Regions from separate parts of the Bradyrhizobium sp. WYCCWR15520 genome, predicted to be linked through region 2. Evidence: riboswitches for the same ligand, from Rfam matches in the RefSeq annotation. Region 2 holds a riboswitch; the other holds the start of a gene.
What was found. A riboswitch is a leader RNA that binds a small molecule or an ion and turns the genes downstream of it on or off. The one in region 2 is predicted to bind cobalamin.
Positions count from the first base shown of each region.

Region 1: it holds a riboswitch for cobalamin, as region 2 does, so the genes downstream of both, AC0QUY_RS15545 (TonB-dependent receptor) here and AC0QUY_RS33430 (DUF1636 family protein) in region 2, are expected to answer to the same signal.

Region 1 covers NZ_JBWBWM010000012.1:99,265-109,652, reverse strand. Annotated here, with positions in the region: gene AC0QUY_RS15560 (hypothetical protein) at 94-336, shown strand; gene AC0QUY_RS15555 (hypothetical protein) at 362-634, opposite strand; gene AC0QUY_RS15550 (DUF6925 family protein) at 843-1,223, opposite strand; gene AC0QUY_RS15545 (TonB-dependent receptor) at 1,294-3,570, opposite strand; cobalamin riboswitch at 3,683-3,882, opposite strand; gene AC0QUY_RS15540 (FecCD family ABC transporter permease) at 4,018-5,061, shown strand; gene AC0QUY_RS15535 (ABC transporter ATP-binding protein) at 5,058-5,840, shown strand; gene AC0QUY_RS15530 (ABC transporter substrate-binding protein) at 5,840-6,670, shown strand; gene AC0QUY_RS15525 (MBL fold metallo-hydrolase) at 6,762-7,802, opposite strand; gene AC0QUY_RS15520 (DsrE family protein) at 8,046-8,507, opposite strand; gene soxB (thiosulfohydrolase SoxB) at 8,504-10,252, opposite strand; gene AC0QUY_RS15510 (hypothetical protein) at 10,337-10,388, opposite strand, start outside.
Region 2 covers NZ_JBWBWM010000038.1:57,522-67,909, reverse strand. Annotated here, with positions in the region: gene ccoN (cytochrome-c oxidase, cbb3-type subunit I) at 1-469, shown strand, start outside; partial or broken gene AC0QUY_RS33435 (cob(I)yrinic acid a,c-diamide adenosyltransferase) at 2,598-2,907, opposite strand; cobalamin riboswitch at 2,946-3,162, shown strand; partial or broken gene AC0QUY_RS33430 (DUF1636 family protein) at 3,252-3,581, shown strand; gene AC0QUY_RS33425 (cobaltochelatase subunit CobN) at 3,579-4,067, shown strand; gene cobG (precorrin-3B synthase) at 4,064-5,227, shown strand; gene AC0QUY_RS33415 (precorrin-8X methylmutase) at 5,227-5,856, shown strand; gene cobI (precorrin-2 C(20)-methyltransferase) at 5,859-6,590, shown strand; gene cobJ (precorrin-3B C(17)-methyltransferase) at 6,587-7,321, shown strand; gene AC0QUY_RS33400 (cobalt-precorrin-6A reductase) at 7,297-8,046, opposite strand; gene AC0QUY_RS33395 (bifunctional cobalt-precorrin-7 (C(5))-methyltransferase/cobalt-precorrin-6B (C(15))-methyltransferase) at 8,045-9,226, shown strand; gene AC0QUY_RS33390 (cobalamin biosynthesis protein) at 9,223-9,591, shown strand; gene cobM (precorrin-4 C(11)-methyltransferase) at 9,588-10,370, shown strand; gene AC0QUY_RS33380 (hypothetical protein) at 10,370-10,388, shown strand, end outside.

The DNA of each region.
Region 1 (10,388 bases), on a different contig from region 2:
TCTGCCGCGTTTGGCCGGCATCCTAGCGCCGATCAGACAATTCTTCCCGCCCTTTTTGCGGCTGCGGCCCGAAGGGCCTTACATGGAGCCAGTATGAAGAAGCCCCGCATTGCGCTGGATGAACCGCAGCCGCGCAAGACCATCCGTGCCGACAAGGCGCCAACCTCCGGTTACTCGCTGGTGGTCGATGGTCACTTCAAGTCGCATCACGATACGGTTGAGGCGGCGGAGGAAGCGGGTATGGCGTTGAAGAACCGCTTCCAGATGCTGCAGGTGCAGGTCTACGATGCCGAGAACAAGACGCGATCGCTGATCGATTGGCCGGGGCCGGCGTAACGCACCGGACTTTTGCGCGGCTCGCTCAGATTCGCCGTCCGCCGCTTTGCTGGTTCGCCAGCCAGTCGGAAAGGGCCGGGGCCTTCTCCGCCGGCTTCCGTGCCTTGGCGGCGCGCGCCTTCTTCGTCGCGGGCGCGCGCGGCGGCTCGGCAGCTTCGCGCGCCAGCCGCAATGCCCTCAACCTCGCCATGTTATCGAGCGTGGCTTTCGTGGCGGCTTCCCGCTCGGCCATCGCGGACTTGGCGGCCTCGGCCGCCTTTGCCGCCCGGTCGTCGCGGCCTTGATCGTCATTCGTCATTTCAAGTCTGTCTCAATCTACTATGTTGTTTTTGACCCCAGGCCCACCCGAATCTGTTTAGGAATCGGCGGCAGCTTCGACATTCTCTCCTGTCACGCCATTCGAGTTGCGACAGAAATCGTCGAGAGGTTTTGCGGCTTCATTTATCACGGGATCTGATCACAGAAAGCGTTATTTTTGGTCGAAATGATGTCGCTTTCTTTCCAAATCAATCATGCTCGTGCAGATCCGCATCTTCATTCTGCTCGTTCGGGCTGCCTGGATCGAAACTGGCAAGCCAAGTGTCCAGCGCCGTTGATGCATATCCTTGGGATTTCATCTGCCGCAAGGCGATGCGGATGCTGGTTCGACCGTGACGACCAGAGGCGACCGCCGAAGGCGGCTCGCCGGTAAGCACGGCATCGATCACACGCTGCTTGACCGCCAATGTTTCGGGATCGCCGCACACAGCCAGCATCGCCTGAAACGCGCGATGATGCGTGACGTCGAACGGCCGGGCCTCGCCCAGCCCATCGCGCGCCGGATGCGACTCATTGCAATCAGCGGAATGGACGCGGTTCGGGCATGAAAAGGTATTCTCCCCGGCAATATGCCCGAGGAGAATACCTTCTCGTCTGGTCAGGACAAGCCGGTCCGGCGGACCGGACCGGTGAATTCGCTCAGAACGTTGCGCCGGCCTTCACCATAAAGGTGCGGCCGGGGAGCGGGTAGGCCGAGAAGCGGCCGGGCGTAAACGAGCTGGCGATCGCGTAGTCATAGTAGAGTGCGTTGAACAGATTGTTCACGCCCACCGACCAGAAGAAGCGATCGTACTGTCCGCTAAGCTTCAGATCGGCGGTAGCACTGGCCGGAATGGGCCGCTGGGTGTTGGCTTGGTCGTTGTCCATGAAGCGCTCGCTCCAGGCACGTACGGTGGCGTCGAACACCAGGTAGTTCTGCCAGATATTCCAAGTCACGCCGCCCATGGCTGTATAGCGGGATACCAGCGGGACGTCGTCACCTGCGAACGGCCCCTCGCGAAAGACAGCGCGCGTATAGGCCATGCCGCCGCGGAGCGTCACCGTATCGCTGACACGCAGCGAGGCGCTGGTCTCGGAGCCGTAGCGGCGGGTCGGATCGAGGTTGACGTTGAAGAACAGCGCCGGGATGAAATGGATCTCGTTCTCGAGGTCCATGTTGTAGATGCTCGATTGCATCTGGAAGCCACCGCTCTTGATGCGGAATCCGCCCTCGATGTCATGCGAGGTCTGGGTCTTCAACTGGAAAGTCCCTGGAACGAAGAAGGGACCGCTGGAGACGCGCTCGTCGACGGTCGGGGTTCGGAATGCGCGCGCGGCGCGGCCGAATACCGAGAACACGCTGTTGAAGCGATGCTCGAGGCCAACATGCAGCGCGTACTGTGTTTCGTTGCTGTCCAATGGAGAGGCCGCGGGGCTGCAATTGAAGAACATGGCGCAACCGGGTGCATTGGGATCAAACCGATCCCGGGCACTCAGGCTGGTATTTTGAACCCTGGCGCCATAGGAGAAATCGGTCGTCGGCAATAGGCCGACCGTGTGCTGCCCGTAGCCGGCCAGCGTCTGCTGCGACAGGTCGTAGATGTGGGTCGGCGCAAGGCCCTTGAACGCTCCGCGGTCCTGATTGAATGTCGCGTCGTAATAATCGATGCCGGTCAGGATCTGCGAGGGAATTCCGAAGATCGAGTTCTTGATGCTCAATCGCGGCGTGATCGACCAGGTCAGCAAGGATGCGTCGTTGTAGGTGGAGGAGAAGCTCGGAAGTGGCGAGGCAAACGGTACGGCGCCGAAGAAACCACTTTGCGTGTCCTTCTTCCGAACGCCGCCGTCGACAATCAGGTCGACGCCATTCATGATTGTCTTGGTGAAGCCGGTGGTGGCGCTGGCGCCTTGCTGGTTGCCGTAATCGAACGGCGTATTGGTGCCCCTACGATCAGTGACGAGTTGATCTAGTCCGATGGAGGGATCGACGGTGCGGCCGCCCGGGAAACCGAGCTTCTGGTCGTCGCCGGTTACCGTAAGGAAGGCCTTGAGGTCCGGTGTGGAATAATTGAGATTGCCGACCCCGTTGCGCTGGTCGAGGGCATTGTTGACCCGGTAACCGTCAGACTTGATGGCGTTGCCATAGAAGGACGTCGACCAAGGTCCGTAGTTGGTCGCGGCCGAAATATTCGCAAGCCGCTGATTGAAGGAGCCGACGCCGGCCTCGGCGCGCATGGCAAAGGGAGGGCCGCCGACGCCGTCCTTCAGGACGATGTTGACGACGCCGCCGACCGCGTTGTCGCCGTAGAGCACCGCGCCGCTGTTGCCGCGGGTGATTTCAATGCGCTCAATCGAATTGAGCGGAATGGTCGAAAAATCGACGCCGGCCATGTCGATGTCGTTGAGCCTTCGGCCGTTGATGAGCACCAGCGTATTTGAGGTCGCGAAAGCGCCGAATCCGCGGAGGTCGACGCTGGTCTTGGCGCCGTTGACGCCGCCATACAGGCTCGTCAGTTGCACGCCGGGCGTTTGCGCGATGATTTCCTGCAACGTTTGTGCGGGCGAATGCGCGATCTCTTCGGCGGTAATAACGGTCGACGCCGTGCCGACAATGCCTGAAAACTGCCGGCCGCCGCTGCCGCCCGCGCCTTGCGAAGCACTTTGCGATGAGGCGCCCGAACCGGTCCCGGCTGCGGGCCGTGTGCCGGTCGGGGGCGCTGCCGCCGGCACGACGCGGCGCGAGGTCGATCCTTCATCGTAGGTCGGTTTGGCGCGGGTCCGATTCAGGTCCGTGGGCGAGGTTATCTCGATCGGCGGCAATTGCTCAGGCGGCGTCTGCGCCGCTGCGCCGGAAATGCCGAGCGATACGATCGGTATGAGGAAGCTGGAAGCAAGCCAGACGCGGCGGCGCGTAGCGGCTCTGTTGGTGGAAGACATGGTTCAGACCTCGGTATGACGTCAGTGGCACGTCACAGCGAACCAAGTCTCACCGTATGCTAACCGAGCTTAGGTGAAGCTAATGCCTGTACTCCCCGACCGACATCTTCGCGTGTGACCACGGCTGACGGCAGGTCTCCTGGCTCGCGGGTCGTTACCCCATCGTCGCCTTCCCAGGACCGAGATGCCCAGTGGCGTGTGACGAAGGATTCGCCGCTTACAGTTGCGGGGGCAGCCGCGGAATTGGGGAATTTCCCCGCACCGCATTCCCTTTTGATCCCCAAAACGGGAACCGTCGGGAACTATGGTAGAAGTTCGTCAAAGTCCGAGTCAATCCGCCCCGGCGCGCCGAGCAATGCCTACTGGACGAGTGCGCTATTTTTGCCGCATGAGCACGCGTGCCCGACCGTCTGTACCGGAGCGGGCAAAACTGCTTTAGGACGATCGATGAGTGTTGAGGCCGTAACCCTGACCAACGAGATTGCCACGCGCCGGCGGATCGGCGCGGTGGCGGCGCTTTCCGTCCTCGTTGTGTTCCTGATGCTGATCTCGCTTGGGATCGGGCCGGTGCGGCTGTCGCCGCTTTCAGTGGTGCAAGCGTTGTTGGGCGCCGGCAGCGACGTATCGCAGGTGATCGTGCGGGAGATACGCCTGCCGCGCACGCTGCTGGCGCTCGCGATCGGCGCTATTCTTGGCCTGTCGGGCGCTTCGCTGCAGGGCTTGCTCCGCAATCCACTGGCCTCGCCTTCGTTGTTCGGCGCGCCGCAATCGGCCGCCTTCGGCGCCGTGCTGGTGATTGCGCTGGGGCTGGCCGATGTGCGCTCCTACGCGCTGCCGGTTGCGGCGATCGCTGCGGCCTTCGGTTCGGTGTTTGTGCTGCTCACCATCGCCGGCCGCAATGCCGGGCTGCTGATCCTCATCCTCTCGGGGCTCGCGATTTCCAGCTTTGCGGGTGCTGCCACCGCGCTGGTGATGAACCTCTCCAGCAATCCCTTCGTGGTGCTGGAGATCGCGTTCTGGCTATTGGGCTCGTTGGAGGACCGCAGCTTCCAGCATGTGATGCTGGCGTTTCCCTTCATCATTGCCGGCGCGATCATGCTGTTCAGCCAGCGCCATGCCTTTCGCGCGCTCAGTCTCGGCGAGGAAACCGCGCAAAGCCTCGGCGTCGATGTCGGCCGCCTCCGGCTGTTCGTGATTTCGGGCGTCGCACTGGGCGTCGGCGGTGCGGTCGCGGTTACCGGCACCATCGGTTTCATCGGCCTGGTCGCGCCGCATCTGATGCGGCCCGTGATCGGTCACGATCCGGGGCGGCTGTTGATCCCGAGCGCGCTTGCCGGCTCGGCGCTGCTGCTCGCGGCCGATATCGCGGTGCGCATCATTCCCTCGACCTCGGATATCAAGGTCGGCGTGCTGACCTCGATTATCGGCGTACCGTTCTTTCTCTATCTGATCATGCGCGAACGCCGCGCGCTCAGCGGAGGCGTTGCATGAGCGAGACAGCATTGCTGAGCGCAAGGGGGTTAGGCGTGCGGCTCGCCGGCCGCGTCGTGCTGACTGACGTTTCGTTCGCGCTTGACGCGGGACATCTGGTTGCCCTGGTCGGGCCGAACGGCGCCGGCAAGACCACGCTGTTGCGGTCGTTGGCCGGGCTGATCCCGTCCGAAGGCGAGATCGCGATCGGCGGTCAAACACTGGCCACGCTTCCGCTGCGCGAGCGCGCAAAACGCTTTGGCTACCTGCCGCAGGGGCATGTCGTGCACTGGCCGCTGCCGGCGCGCGATATCGTAGCACTCGGTCGCTATCCGCATGGCGCGACCGATCCGGCACGGCTGTCGCCGAAGGACGCGGAAGCCGTGCTGCGTGCGATGCAGGCGGTCGACGTGCTCGAATTCAGTGATCGCCGCGTCACCGAACTCTCGGGCGGCGAGCGCAGCCGCGTCGCGCTGGCCCGCGCGCTGGCCGTGGAGGCGCCGGTCATCCTGGCCGACGAGCCGACCGCCTCGCTCGACCCTCGGCACCAGATCGACGTGATGCAGAATTTGCGCGCGACCGCCGACAAGGGCGTGCTGGTCATCGTGGTGACGCACGATCTTGGGCTCGCCGCGCGATTTGCCGACCATGTGCTGGTGCTGCGCGAAGGCCGGCTGGTGTCGCAGGGCGCCCCGGCAGAGGCGCTGTCCGAACAGGTGATGGCGGATGTGTTCCGGATCTCGGCCTATCGCGCGGAGTATCAGCGCGAGGCGGTGATCGTGCCGTGGGCGGATGTCTGATGCGGCGGCCGGCACTTCTAGCGGTGGCGATGGCGCTTGGGTTGCCGGGTACAGCGCCTGCCGCCAATCTGCCGCGGCTGGTATCGATGAATGTCTGCACCGATCAATTGGTGCTGATGCTCGCGGACCCCCACCAGATCCTGGGATTGAGCCGGTTCTCTCGCGACGGCTGGCAATCGCAGGCGGGCGACCTCAGCCGCTATCCGGTGCTATCGGGCGGAGCCGAGGACGTGCTGCTGATAAAGCCCGACATCGTCGTCGCCAGCGCGTTCGACAAGCGCTCGACACGGGACTTGTTGAAGGCGAAAGGGCTTCGTCTCGCCGAACTCGCCGTGCCGCGAACCCTCGATGAAGCGAGGCAGCAGATCCGCGAGGCCGGCGACATCACCGGTCATCCCGATCGCGCGGCGGCGGAAATCGCGCGGCTTGACGCGGCGCTGGCGCGCGCCCGTCAGGCTGTTTCGGAGCGGCATTATCGCGTGCTGCCGCTGTCGCGACGAGGCTGGGTGGCGGGCAGCGACAGTTTTGTCGGTTCGCTGCTGGCCGAAACCGGGCTGCGCAGCGCGGCCGGCGATCTCGGTTTTGCCTTCGGCGGCTTTGCCTCGCTGGAGGCGATCGTGAATTTGCGGCCGGATTTCCTTGTGGTTTCGCAGGCCGGCGATATCGCGCGCGATGACGGCCAGGCCTTCCTGCTGCATCCGGCGTTGGAGCGCTTCTATCCGCCCGCAAAGCGTATCGTGATCCCGGAGCGCATGACCGAGTGCGGCGGCGTGTTGCTGGCGGACGCGCTTGACGCTCTGACGGCGGAATTGAAGCGGGTGAGAAAGTAAATTCGTAGCCCGGATGGAGCGAAGCGCAATCCGGGAATCTTTTGGCGGCGTCCCGGATTTCGCTTCGCTCCATCCGGGCTACGATAAAACCTCACCCCATCACCACCGGCCCGCCGATCTTCTTCCATGCGTCGATGCCGCCTTCGATATGCGCGGTGTTAACAAGGCCCGCATTCTTCGCGGCGGCCACCGCCATCGCCGAGCGCTCACCGAAGGCGCAGAAGAACACCACGCGGCGGCCGGTGGCGGCGGCGACTTCGCGGAGCATGCCGCCGGGCTTGAGGCTCTCGGAGATACCAGGGTAGGGCGCATGCAGCGCGCCCGCGATCGTACCGTGCTTGGCGCGCTCGCTCGCTTCGCGCAGATCGACCAAGAGGATATCGGGCCGACCGAGACTGTTGATGGCGTCGCCAGCAGAGAGCGCGAGCCCCTGCTTGGCAAGCTCCTCCTGATGCAGGCCGACATGCATGTTGGCGGGCACCGCGACGTCCATCATCTTCGGGTTCGGCAGCTTCAGGTTGGCCATCAGCTCGATATATTCGTCGACATTGCGGACCTGCAGCCGCGGATTGTAGCGCTTCTCCTCGCCGATGGTGGAAACCGTATCGCCCTTGTAGTCATGGGCGGGGAACACCAGCGTCTCCTCGGGCAGTTTCAGCAGCCGGTTGAAGATCGACTCGTACTGCGCGCGCGAGGAGCCGTTCTGGAAATCAGTGCGGCCGGTGCCGCGGATCAAGAGCGTGTCGCCGGTGAAGACGCGATCGCCCATCAGGTAACTATAGGAATCGTCGGTGTGGCCGGGCGTGTACATGACATCGAGGCACAGCCCCTCGATCGTCACCTTGTCGCCGTCGGAAACCCGCATCGAGACCACGTCGGCCTTGCTCTGCTCGCCCATGATGGTGATGCACTGGGTGCGGTCGCGCAGTTCGCCAAGGCCCGTGACGTGATCGGCATGCAGATGGGTATCGACCGCCTTCACCAGCCGCAGGTCGAGTTCGCGCAGGAGCTGGCAGTAGCGGTCGGCTTTTTCCAGCACGGGATCGAGGATCAGCGCCTCGCCGCCGGCGCGGCTCGCCAGCAGGTAGCTGTAGGTGCCGGAAACGCTGTCGAAGAGCTGACGAAAGATCATGGTTGCTGCCGCGCTCTCAATCCGAGTCTCGGGCAGGATATTATTCTAATTTGACGGCCTTCTCAAACAACTTTCATCTATAAGAAGCGACCTTGTCGAAGGAGTTTTACGCCTTGGGGCTCGCCTCTGTCATTGCGAGCGAAGCGAAGCAATCCATGCCGCAGCGCAGGGAGAGATGGATTGCTTCGCTTCGCTCGCAATGACGCTGAGGCGACATTGCGATCTGCTCGCGCACAAAGGCCTTCACGGCCGCACCAGCGTATATCCGTTCTCCGTCAGGAACAGAATCTGCGCCACGCCGACCTGCACCGGCGTTGCCGCGGCAATGAATACAGGCCGCTTGCCGTTCTCGCGCTCCAGCGTATCGACGGTGTTGAGGCAGATATCGAAGCGCGCGCCTTGCGCGACCAGGCTCTCGACCATCTTGCGGTTGGGATTTTCCGGGCGCAGCAGGTCGATGCCGGGACCGAAAGCAACGATCTCGATCGCGACCTTATCGGGGTCGTAGTGCTTCATGAGATTGCTGGCGACGCTGAGCACGAGGCCCTGCTTGCGCGCGTCGTTATCGGAGAGCTGCAGCACGATCTTGTGTTCGGCAAACGGCTTGTCCTGCAGTGGCGCCTGCTGGGCGCGGGCGTCAGGCGTGGCAGCCGCGATTGACAGCGCCGCGATCGCGACGCGAAGCGTGTTTGAAATCGCCGTCATGCCTGTCCCGCAATGCCCGGATTGCCGTCAACGCCTTTCAGCGTGACGCCCGGCGCGGCCCGGTTCGGCGGCTTGCCCGATCTCAGATGCCTGGCGACCACATCCCAGATCGGTGCGCCGGTCTGCTCGTTGACCGAAGCCCAGCCGGCCACCTTGTAGCGCTTGCCGGCCTCCAGCGTGCGGCCGTTGTCGAGCTTCACGTCGGAAATCCGCTTGCCCACCGTCTCGTTCGGGCTGCAGGTGTAATGCAGCCCGCCGACGCGCACCATGTCGCCGCCCTGCTGGTAATAGGGATCGGTGTTGAAGAGATTGTCGCAGATGTCCTCCAGCACGTCCCTGATCTGGCTGCCGGTCATGGTCTGGACGTAGGTCTCAGGATAGGTGACGGCGGTCTGCGCCATCACGTCTTCCATCGTCAGCGGCTGGCCCGCCAGCGCGGTGGTGCCCCAGCGAAAACCCGGCGACAGTGCGATCTCGGCATTCAATTCACCGAGCAGCGCGTCGCAGATCAATTGGTCCATGCTGCCGCTGAAGTTGCCGCGGCGATAGAGCAGGCGGTCGGCGGATGCCATCTTTTCGTCCAGTGCCGCCGCATGTGGCGCGCGAATCTTGTCGATCAGCGCCTGCATCGCCGGATCGGGCTTCAGCAATTCCGAAAACACCGGCAGCAGCCGGTAGCGCACATCCTTGATCTTGCCCTTGCCGAGGTCGAGATCGAGTACCGCCAGGAACTTGCCGTTCGAGCCGGCATTGGTGACGAGCGTGGTGCCGCCCGCGTTGGTCACGGCAATCGGCTGCGGCACGGCGTCATGGGTATGGCCGCCAAGGATGACGTCGATCCCGGTGACGCGGCTGGCGAGCTTGAGGTCGACGTCCATGCCGTTGTGCGAGAGCAGAATAACGGCGTCGACCTTGTCGTTGCTGCGGTGCGTATCGACGAGCTTTTGCAACTCTTCATCGCGGATGCCGAATTTCCAGTCCGGCGTAAAGCGCTTGGGGTGAGCGATCGGCACGTAGGGGAACGCCTGTCCGATCACGGCGACGCGATAGGAGCCGATCTCTTTGATCACGGATGGCTTGAACACGCGACCCGACGCCGGATCGAACGCCTTGGCATCGTTGAAGGCGGCTTCCTCGGTGAGGAAGACATTCTGCGCCAGGAACTCGCCCTTGAAGCGTTCGAGATTGGCGCGCAGCACCTTCTCGCCATAGGTGAATTCCCAATGGCCGGTCATCGCCTCGATGCCGAGCAGGTTGGCGGCATCCACCATGTCGGCGCCCTGCAGCGTATTGGCAAGACCGGTGCCCTGCCAGAGATCGCCGCCGTCGAGCAGCAGGGAACGCCCGGACGAGACCTCGCCGCGCAGCCGGTCGATCAGCGTCTTCAGATGGGCAAAACCGCCGAGCTTGCCGAACCGCCCGGCGGCCTTTTCGAACTCGACGCAGGTGAAGGCGTAGGCGTCGGCACTGTCGGGCCGGATGCCGAAGCGATCGAGAAAGGCGCGTCCAACCAGATGCGGCGGGTTGCCGTGCATCGGGCCGACGCCGAGATTGACGCTCGGCTCACGGAAAAACACCGGCCGGAGCTGTGCGTGCACGTCGGTGATGTGCAGGATGCGGGCGTTGCCGAAGCGTTCGAGATCGTAGACGCCCGCATTGTCGGCGCCGCGTGCCAGCCGTGGCAGGCTGCCCGACAGGGTGGCGGCGCCCGCGAGCGTCAGGAAATCGCGGCGGCGGATGGTCATGCGGGTCTCCGCGCGTCGTAACGGCGTCTCCTTGTAGGGCATGATCTTGGCAGAAAACCGGTTTCCACTTTTCCGGATCATGCTCTAGCGAATTTCCATGTCTCTCCAGCGGGTCTTCTCGCTGGTGGCCTGGAAG
Region 2 (10,388 bases):
CTTCGAAGGGCCGATGATGTCGATCAAGGTCGTGAACTCGCTGAGCCACTATACCGACTGGACCATCGGTCACGTGCATTCCGGTGCGCTGGGCTGGGTCGGCTTCGTCTCCTTTGGCGCGCTGTACTGCCTGATTCCATGGCTGTGGGATCGCAAGGGGCTCTACAGCCTGAAGCTGGTCAACTGGCACTTCTGGACCGCGACCATCGGCATCGTGCTCTACATCTCGGCGATGTGGGTGTCGGGAATCCTGCAGGGCCTGATGTGGCGCGCCTACACCTCGCTCGGCTTCCTCGAATATTCCTTCATCGAGACCGTGGAAGCGATGCATCCCTTCCACATCATCCGCGCCGCAGGTGGAGCGCTGTTCTTGATCGGGTCGTTAATCATGGCCTATAATCTATGGATGACAGTGCGGGCAGGCGGGGCGGAATTGGCTACAGAGCTCGGGCTGCAGGCGGCGCAATAAGGAACGATCTGATTGCCTTCTGAACCCGCCATCAAATCTTCGAAAAGAATTTCATTATCCTGATCGCGAGCATTCTGGTTGTGATGCGATCGCGGGCTTGGCCGAGATCAGGCCGCTGTTACCTGAAAAGCACAACTGAGGTGGTCGATGGCGTCAGCCCGGCGCTTCTGACGACGACGAAAGGCCGGATCCGCGCCGCGTCGAGCGGATGTCGGAATCGCGGCTGTAACGCTTGATCGTAGCGCCTTGTCCTCGCGCGCCCTGGGCAGATGCTTCCGATGTTGATCTAGCGCGATACGGTCGGTTGTTTCGTCCCTGATACTTGACCCGCTCAACCGTAAAGGAGGGGACTATGTCATCGGCCATAAGGACGTAATCGATCGGCGGTAGACCCGTAGGCAGGTTTTCGGAGTGGCCCAGCCGATTCCTTGATGCCGCCGAGCTCTGCGCTGTTGGGTCCTCGATCGCACACGACTTCACGTCTTAGCCCACCGAGCTAAATCGACGGGAATCTATCAGTTTGGGAACCTCTCAGGTGGCTCGCCGAAAGGTTGTCTCGTGCATTGTCGAATCCCGAATACGAAAATCCGGATACAGAGCAGCGTGCATGGTCAAGACAGGCGTTGCCATAGGCAAGGGGGTGTTCTTGCAAGGGCGTGTCTGTATGACCGAAAAAGCCCGACGCACTTTGCTAAAGGGAGAAGCAAGAGGTGCGTCGGGCTGCAACCTGAAGGTTGCGGGCATCGGCACGGCTGAAGGTCCGTGTCCATGCCCAATATCACCCTTGCAAACGACGTGCCGCTCGAAAGCTGCCGATGATCTGCGTCTAGTCGGCCCAGGGAACGGCCGCGCGACATTCTTGGATTGAGAATAGTGTCGCAATTACCACGTTGCGTAGCGAGACTTTGTCGGCCACCAAACAATCCTGCGCCATGATGAGCCGGGTGCTTCGCTGTTTGCGAGCCGTGTCCGTGCAAGCCTCGATGAGTAGCTTCGCACCAGCCGTCGGCCAACATGCCCTCTCAGCGGTCTTTCGCGATTGAGCCCTAGACTCGCAATTGTGGGGTTTCCGCCGCGTGCGCTGGCTGATCCGAAAGCAGCGCAAACACGCAGCGGGCCTTGCAGATGGGAAACGGGCCGAGGCCGCGCAAAAAAGTCGGCCACCGCGATGTCTTGGTAAAATGGATTGCAATTCGGCCAGAGCTTACGCCTGGTCACCAGAGCGTCCTGCGCGAATGAGGCGATTTAGATCAAGGGTCGCTGAACGCATGTCTTTATGTATCAACAGCATAGATGCATCCCATCGAAACAATCGATTTCACCAGTTTTGCGGAATGCTGTTAGAAAGCGAGCATAGTCTGGTGCAAATGGCACACATACTCGGACGTCACTTCCATCGCGGATGAGTGATCACAGGTGGGCGAAGCATTGGCGGACAGCCTCTTTTCGGTGGGTTCATCTTGAAGCATATCTTTGATGATCGCCTCAAGATTACGTGACCGACGCACTTGTCGAGCTTCACGCGATCGTTGGGCCGAATTCCCTGAATAGAGCAGAAGGAAGCGAAACCTGATTTCATTTGGAACGTATATCGGCCTTCCCGTGGCTAAAGTTAACGGCGAATGCCCCCGCCGTAAATGAACCGCCGGCACCCTCCCTCTGCCGACGGAAGCTGGTGCGATGTGTAGCAGCGTCGCTCCCCCCCAGACTGACTTCCGCCCGGCCGCCGAAAAGGAGGCCGGGCATTTTTTTGGCGAGCAGGAGCGCCAGCTTGCAGATCTTGCATTTGATCTCACTCACGCCCATGAATTCAGGGGGCGGCGCCGCGTCCTCGCACCAATCCATCGATAGGTCAGAACGGCCCATCGGATTAGTTGATGTCTGTCAGCGGCCTATTATTCCGCAACGATAGTGGGCCGGCAGAAAAGCTTTTTTCCTAAGGACAGGCATGGCATTTACCAGTTGCGCTTCGGCCAATCGCCAGGTTCGCATCAAATGCATCGCGGTCAGCATCCTGATTTGTTGACCTACGAGTTGACACGCGATGAAGGCTCTGGATGGAAAGTTGAAACCTAGGCTATCGTCGAGTGGTAAATTCCTTCGCCGATCGCCGATGTTCCCAGTTGGCGCGACACAATTCACCAAAATGTCTGGTCAGCAGCGGGCGCTCGCCGGTGTCCCACGCACCTTTGATGAATTGCATCATGGCGCAGGGAAAGCCATGCGCAACGCACCGCATGATCATGCCGAGAGCCAAGGAGGATTTCCCTTTGCTCGCGCAGGTGTGGACGATGATGAGTCCCTTCTCACCGCTCTTGGCGGCTATCATCCGGTCGCGCGCTGCTTTTTTTCTTCGCCATTTTGGCCGCATGGTGGGCGTCCAGCGAGGCTTCAGAGGTCACGGTTTCGTCCTCAGCGGCATCAGGTTCGGAAGTCATGAGCACGCTCTACGGCTTGACAAGCTGCACGCTTGGGCAAATGGTGGGGTGGCGTTGGTTCCTGTCCTAGGACAGGCGAAGAGGGAATGCGATAGGGCTCTAGCCGCGAAGCTTGGACCTGAAGCGCAGCCGCCCCCGCGACCGTGACCGGAGAGATCTCTAGGAGCCACTGACCCGTCAAGGGTTGGGAAGGTGGAGATCGAAGGGAAAACCTGCTCCGCAAGCCGGGAGACCTGCCAGCGCAGAGACTTGAGACCGGCGGACGGGGTGCTCCGCGACGGCAACGAACCGTAGTGTCTCCGGTTCGTGCGCCTCATCGCCTCCGCCAAAAATCGAGGAGGGCGATGACCGTCACGCTTCATGTCTGCATCACCTGCCGTGCCGACCAACCCGTAAGAGAAGGCAAAATCACGCCAGGCGCGCGTCTGCACAGCGCCATTCTCGCCGGCGTGCCGGAAGACGTCCACGTGGTTCCGGTCGAATGCCTGTCTGCTTGTAGCCAGGGTTGCGCGCTCAGCGCGCCTGGACGGTGGTCTTACGTCTGCGGCCGCCTGTCCGACATAAACGCGCCGGACGTGATCGCCGGTGCTGCGGCCTATGCGGCGACGGCCGACGGCATCGTGCCGTGGCGCAGCCGGCCGGAGATCTTCCGCAAACAATCGCTTGCCCGCATTTCCACCGATTACCATGAAACGGATCTGCTGCTCGCCGCAGACTATGCCGTGCATGAGGCGGGCCTTGCGCCCGCGGCGGCGCGCCTCGGCGCGGCCACACCATCGCTCTACCACCTACGCGACACATCCCGATCAGCCGCGTGCTCGCTCGTTGACCGAGGAAATTTCGCGCGTTGTGCGTGCGCGTGCGGTCAACCCAAATGGATGTCCGGGATGATGCGCCACGGCTTTCGGGGCGCGGCGGAAATCGCTGCCACGCTAGAGCATATGGCCAGCTTTGCACATCTTGCCGATGCGGTGCCCACGCATCTCTTCGATCTCTATTACGACGCGATGCTTGGCAGCGACAACGTGCGCACTTTCATGGCGCGCGAGAATCCGGCGGCGCTTGCGGCGATCGAGACTTGCTTCACCCGTTTGAATCAAGCTTCGCCCTGGAGGACACGGCGCAATTCGATTGCGGTCGCGCTGCGGGAGGCTTCATGAGCGCTGTTGCGATCAAGGGCTGGTGCCCCAGCGCCTTACGGCCGATGCGGTCGGGAGATGGGCTCGTGGTTCGCATCCGGCCGCACGGTGGCCGGCTGGCTCCGAAGCAGGCAGCGGGAATTGCGGTGCTGTCCGAGCGCTACGGCAACGGCCTGATCGATCTGACCAGCCGGGGCAACCTGCAAATCAGGGGTGTCAGTGATCAAGGTCATCGGCCCTTGATCGAGGAACTCTCACGGCTGCACTTGCTCGATCCCGATGCGGAGTCGGAAGCGCGGCGCAACATCCTTGTCTCGCCCTTCTGGAGCGCCAGTGACGATACCTGTTTTCTCGCAGCAGAACTTGAACGCGGGCTTGTGATGGGACCGCCCGACCTGCCGACCAAATTCGGCTTCGCCGTTGATTGCAGCACAGAGCCCGCGCTGGCCGGCGCCTCCGCCGACATCCGGATCGAGCGCAGCATCGCGGGAGAGCTGATCGTGCGTGCCGACGGTGCGGAGCATGGTCGTCCCGTCTCACGGACAGAAGCGGTAAGCGTTGCGCTCGCGCTTGCCGAGTGGTTCGTCGACTCGGGCGGAGCCAGGGAGGGGAGAGGGCGAATGAAAGCGCATGTCGGGGCTGGCGCAAAACTGCCCGACGCGCTTCGTAGCAACGTCAAGCCGGCTTGCATGATCGCGGAGCCGCGTCCCGGACTTTATCCGCAAGGCGCGATGGTCGCTGCGGCTTTCGGACAGCTGACACATGCCGCTCTCAGCCATCTTGCCGGATGCTCGCAAGGATTACGGATGACGCCCTGGCGCATGATTGTGGCGGAAGGATTGCGCGAAATGCCCCACTGCGAGAGCCTCGTCACCCAAGCGGACGATCCGATCCTGCGCGTCGTCGCCTGCAGCGGTGCGCCCGCCTGCTGTGAGGCGCACTGCGACACTCGTGCACTTGCAGCGTCGCTTGCGTCGCATATTGCCGCGGACGAGAGGCTTCACGTCTCTGGCTGTGCCAAAGGCTGTGCTCATTCGGGGACTGCTGCGCTCACCCTTGTTGCGACCCGCGAGGGATTTGATGTCATCCGCAGCGGCTCAACGAGGGATACGCCTAGCCAGCGTGGAGTAAGCGCAGGCCGAATGATCGCGGATCCTTCCGTTCTAACGGGAGCGCCCTGATGACGCACGTCTATGAAACCGATGGTGCGACGATCTACCGTCAATCCTTCGCCACCATTCGCGCGGAGGCGAACCTTGAGCGATTTTCTGCCGACGAGGAGCCAGTGGTCGTGCGGATGGTCCATGCCGCCGGCATGGTGAGTCTCGAATCCTGCATCCGCTTCACGCCCGGCATGGCGCGCATCGCGCGGGCTGCGCTGCAGAACGCCGCGCCTATCCTCTGCGACGCACGCATGGTGTCGGAGGGAATTACGCGTGCGCGCCTGCCGGCCGGCAACGCCATCATCTGTACGCTTGACGATCCCAAGGTTCCCTCCCTCGCGCAATCCATGCGCAATACCCGCTCAGCCGCAGCGCTGGAATTGTGGAGGCCGCATCTGGACGGCGCGATCGTCGCTATCGGCAATGCGCCGACCGCGCTCTTTCACCTGCTCAACATGCTGGAGGATCGCAACTGTCCAAGACCTGCAGCGATCATCGGTTGTCCGGTCGGCTTTGTTGGCGCGGCTGAAGCCAAGCTTGCGCTGATGGTTGACCAGCCTGCGCCGGCGCTGACGGTCGAGGGGCGCCTTGGCGGCTCCGCAATCACGGTCGCCGCCGTGAACGCGCTGGCGAGCCGGAACGAATAGCTATGGGGCGCATCATCTGTTGCGGCCTCGGGCCAGGAAATCCGGACCTCATGAGCGTGCGCGCCGATCGTGAGGTCCGTGCGGCCAAGCACGTTGCCTATTTCCGGAAGAAAGGACGGGCTGGCCAGGCGCGCCGCATCGTCGATGGACTACTGGCAAAGGACGTCTGCGAATATCCGATGGAGTATCCGGTCACTACGGAGATCGCCTTCGATAGTCCGGAATATGTTGGCCTCCTTGCCGGCTTTTACGACGAGTGGGCGGAGCGTCTTGCGCGGATCGCCCGCGCGGCCGACATCGTCGTTCTCTGCGAGGGCGATCCCTACTTCTACGGTTCCTTCATGCACCTCCGTGCACGTCTGCAGCGCCGCGTCGAGATCGAGGTGATCGCCGGCATTCCCGGCATGGCTGGCTGCTGGAATTCGGTCGGCCTGCCGATCGCCCTCGGCGACGATGTGATGACGGTACTGATGGGTACGCTGTCGGAACAAGAGCTCGAGCAACGCGCGCGCAATTCCGATGCGCTCGTCATCATGAAGACCGGGCGCAATCTGAAGAAGGTGCGCCGCGCGCTTGCCGGCGCCGGCCGCCTTGGCGAGGCATGGCTGATCGAACGCGGCACTATGCCGGCCGAGCGCGTCGCGCGGCTGGAGGACGTGGACGAGACCGAGTGCCCCTATTTCGCGATTGTGCTCGTGCATGGGCGGGGACGCCGGATGGAGGCGGCCGAATGACGGGCATATTGACCATCGCGGGACTTGGGCCGGGCGACCAGGCGCTAGTCACGCCGGAAGTCTCCGCCGCGCTCGCCGCCGCGACCGACGTCGTGGGCTATGCGCCATACGTCGCGCGAGTAGCCCCGCGTGAAGGACTGACGCTGCATCCATCAGACAATCGCATGGAGTTGCAGCGCGCAAGCGATGCCTTGCAGCTGGCATCGGAAGGACGCCGTGTTGTCATGGTTTCTTCGGGCGACCCAGGTGTTTTCGCCATGGCAGCGGCTGTGTTCGAAGCACTTGAAGTCTCGTCTCAATGGCATGGGCTTGCAATCCGCGTTATGCCCGGCGTAACTGCAATGCTGGCAGCCGCCGCGCGCGCCGGCGCGCCGCTCGGCCACGATTTTTGCGCGATCAATCTCTCCGATAATCTGAAGCCGTGGTCGATGATCGAGAAACGCTTGCGGCTTGCCTCCGAAGCCGACTTTGCGATCGCGATGTACAATCCGCGCTCAGTGAGCCGGCCCGAGGGTTTTGAACGCGCGCTCTCGGTGCTGAAGGAGGCAGGTTGCGGCGAGCGCCTCGTGATCTTCGCCCATGCGGTCAGCACGGTCGCGGAGCGAATTGAAACCGTGATGCTGCGCGAGGCACGGCCCGAGATGGCCGACATGCGAACCCTTGTCATCGTCGGTAATTCGGCAACGCGCCGCGTCGGCCGCTGGGTCTATGCACCGAGGCATGCCCGATGACGGAGCCATTGCATGACCTCCGCCACGCTTTCGACTCGGGGCCTGTCAGGCAATTCGGGCCGCTTGAGCATCACGACGGGAAGGCCGAGCTCGCGCGCGGCGTCGATCTTGGCGCGCGCGCCCGCTCCACCGGAGTTGCGGGCAACAACCCATTCGATGCCGCGCGCACGCATCATCTCCAATTCGCCGGCGAGGGTGAACGGTCCGCGCGACACGATGACATCGACGTCCGGAAACGGCAGTGGTCCATCGGGAGGATCGACAAACCGCAAAGTGTAGGCGTGCTGCGGCCTGGCGCTGAAAGGTGCGATGTGCTGGCGTCCGATCGCAAGAAATACCCGCGCGCGATTGTTCGGCAATGCTGCCGTAGCGGAGGAGATATCCGCGGCCTCGATCCAGGTGTCGCCGGTCCCTTTTGCCCAGGGCGCGCGCTCGAGCGCGATCAGCGGTGTTCCGGTCATCTCGCACGCTGCAACCGCATTACGGCTCATTTCGGCCGCGAAGGGATGGGTTGCATCGACAAGGTGCGTTATTTCCTCGCGCCGAATGAACTCGGCAAGGCCATTCACGCCGCCGAACCCTCCGATGCGGGTCGGCAGCGGCTGGTTCACGGGGGCGCGGGTGCGACCTCCATAGGAATAGATCGCATCACACCCCGCGCGCGCCACAGCGTCTGCGAGCAGATTGGCATCGCTTGTTCCGCCCAGAATGAGGGCGCACATCATGCATGATCCCTGGCTGACGATCATCGGCATTGGCGAAGATGGCCTTGCCGGCCTCTCGGATGCAAGCCGAAAGGCGCTTGCGGAAGCCGAGACGGTGTTTGGCGGCGAACGGCATCTCGCGCTGGCAGGGATTTCCGACCGCGGCCGTCCCTGGGCGGCGCCGTTCGAGACAGATTGCGTGCTGGCCTGCCGCGGTCGTCCGACGGTGGTGCTCGCCTCGGGCGATCCGTCCTGGTACGGCGTAGGAGCCAGTCTCGCGGAACGGCTCAGCAAGAGCGAATGGATTGCGCATCCCGCGCTCTCGACATTCTCGCTTGCCTCGGCGCGGCTCGGATGGCGGCTCGAATCTGTCGTCTGTCTTGGAATCCACGCGGCGCCATTCGAACGCCTGGTGCCGCATCTGACACATGGAGCGCGCATCATTTGTCTCGTGCGCGACGGCAAGGCGCCCGGCGATCTGGCCAAATGGTTGACGGCGCGCGGCTGGGGCAATTCACGGCTATGGACGCTCACCGCGCTCGGCGGTCCCCGCGAATCCGTGGCGCAATATCGGGCCGACAGCTACGCCGCAGATGGCGGCGCGGGGCCGGTGGCAGTTGCGCTGGAAACCAATGGACCGCACGGCGTTCCGCGCAGCTCCGGCCTTTCAGACGCGCTCTTCGTGCATGACGGCCAGATCACCAAGCGGCCGATGCGCGCGCTCGCGCTTTCGTCGCTGGCGCCGAGATCCGGCGACAGATTATGGGACATTGGCGCCGGTTCAGGTTCGATCTCGGTAGAATGGGCTCTCTGTGGTGGCACGGCGATCGCCATCGAAGCGCGGTCTAATCGCGTAGCGAATATCCGCGGCAACGCGGCAACCTTCGGTCTGACGCATCGGATCGCCATCGTCGAGGGAATAGCGCCTGATATCCTCTCACGCCTTGAGACACCGCAAGCCGTCTTCATCGGCGGAGGGCTCGACGCTAGGATGTTCGATGCGGTGTGGTCGCGCATTGAGCCGAGAGTAAGGGTGGTTGCGCATGCCGTCACGCTGGAGACCGAGGCGCTACTCTCGGACCTTCATCAACGCCACGGTGGCGAGTTGATGCGAATTGAGATTGCGCATGCGGGTCACCTCGGCCGCTATCGCTCCTGGGAGGCGATGCGGCCGGTCGTGCAATGGAGTGCAGTCAAGTGAAGGTCGCAGGTCTGGGGTTCAAGCGGGAGGTCACACTGGCTGCGCTGCGCGAAGCTCTCGCCGCCGCGGGCGGTCCTGAAGGTCTCGCGGCAGTTGCAACTGTCAGCGACAAGGCCGAAACCGCCGCGCTCAAATTGCTGGCGCGCGAACTCACCGTGCCGATCCGGCCTGTTTCGGCCGATGTCCTAGCCGGCATTGCCACGCCCACACAGTCAGAATCCATCAAGGCGAAGTTCGGTACGGGCTCCGTCGCCGAAGCCGCAGCGCTTGCGGTCGCCGGCCGTGGTGCGCGCCTCGTTTCGACGCGGGCTGTCTCGCAGGATCGGACGGCGACCGCAGCGATCGCGGTAGGAGACGCCGAATGACGGTGCACTTCATCGGTGCCGGACCGGGAGCAGCTGATCTGCTCACCTTGCGCGGTCGCGATCTGATTGCCGCCTGTGCGGTCTGCCTCTATGCCGGCTCTCTCGTACCCGAGGGCGTTCTTGCCCATTGCCCAAAGGATGCACGGATCGTGAACACCGCGCCGCTGTCGCTCGACGACATCATGTCGGAGATCGTCACCGCGCATCGTGAGGGCAAGGACGTCGCGCGGCTACATTCCGGGGATCTCTCGATCTGGTCGGCGATGGGCGAGCAATTGCGCCGCCTGCGCGCGCTTCAAATCTCCTATTCAATCACGCCGGGCGTGCCGGCCTTTTCCGCCGCCGCGGCCGCGATCGAGGCCGAGCTCACGCTACCGGATCTTGTGCAATCGGTCGTGCTGACGCGGATGCCGGGCAGGGCGAGCGCGATGCCGCAAGGCGAGAAACTCGCCACCTTTGCCGCGACCGGTGCGGTGCTCGCCATCCATCTCTCGATCCATCTGCTTTCCACGGTGATTGATGAGCTGACGCCGCACTACGGAGGAGACTGCCCGGTTGCAATAGTCTGGCGCGCAAGCTGGCCGGATCAGCGCATCGTCCGCGCCACGCTCGGTACCTTGGACTCTGCTGTAAGCACCGAGCTCGAGCGCACAGCCGTTATTCTGGTTGGCCGCACACTGGGTTCGGAAGATTTCGGAGAGAGCCGCCTGTATGCCGTCGACTATGACCGCCGCTATCGGCCGCTCGGGCCGACGCCTCGCTTTCCGGAAGGCTCGTGATGACGGCGAGCCTCGTCA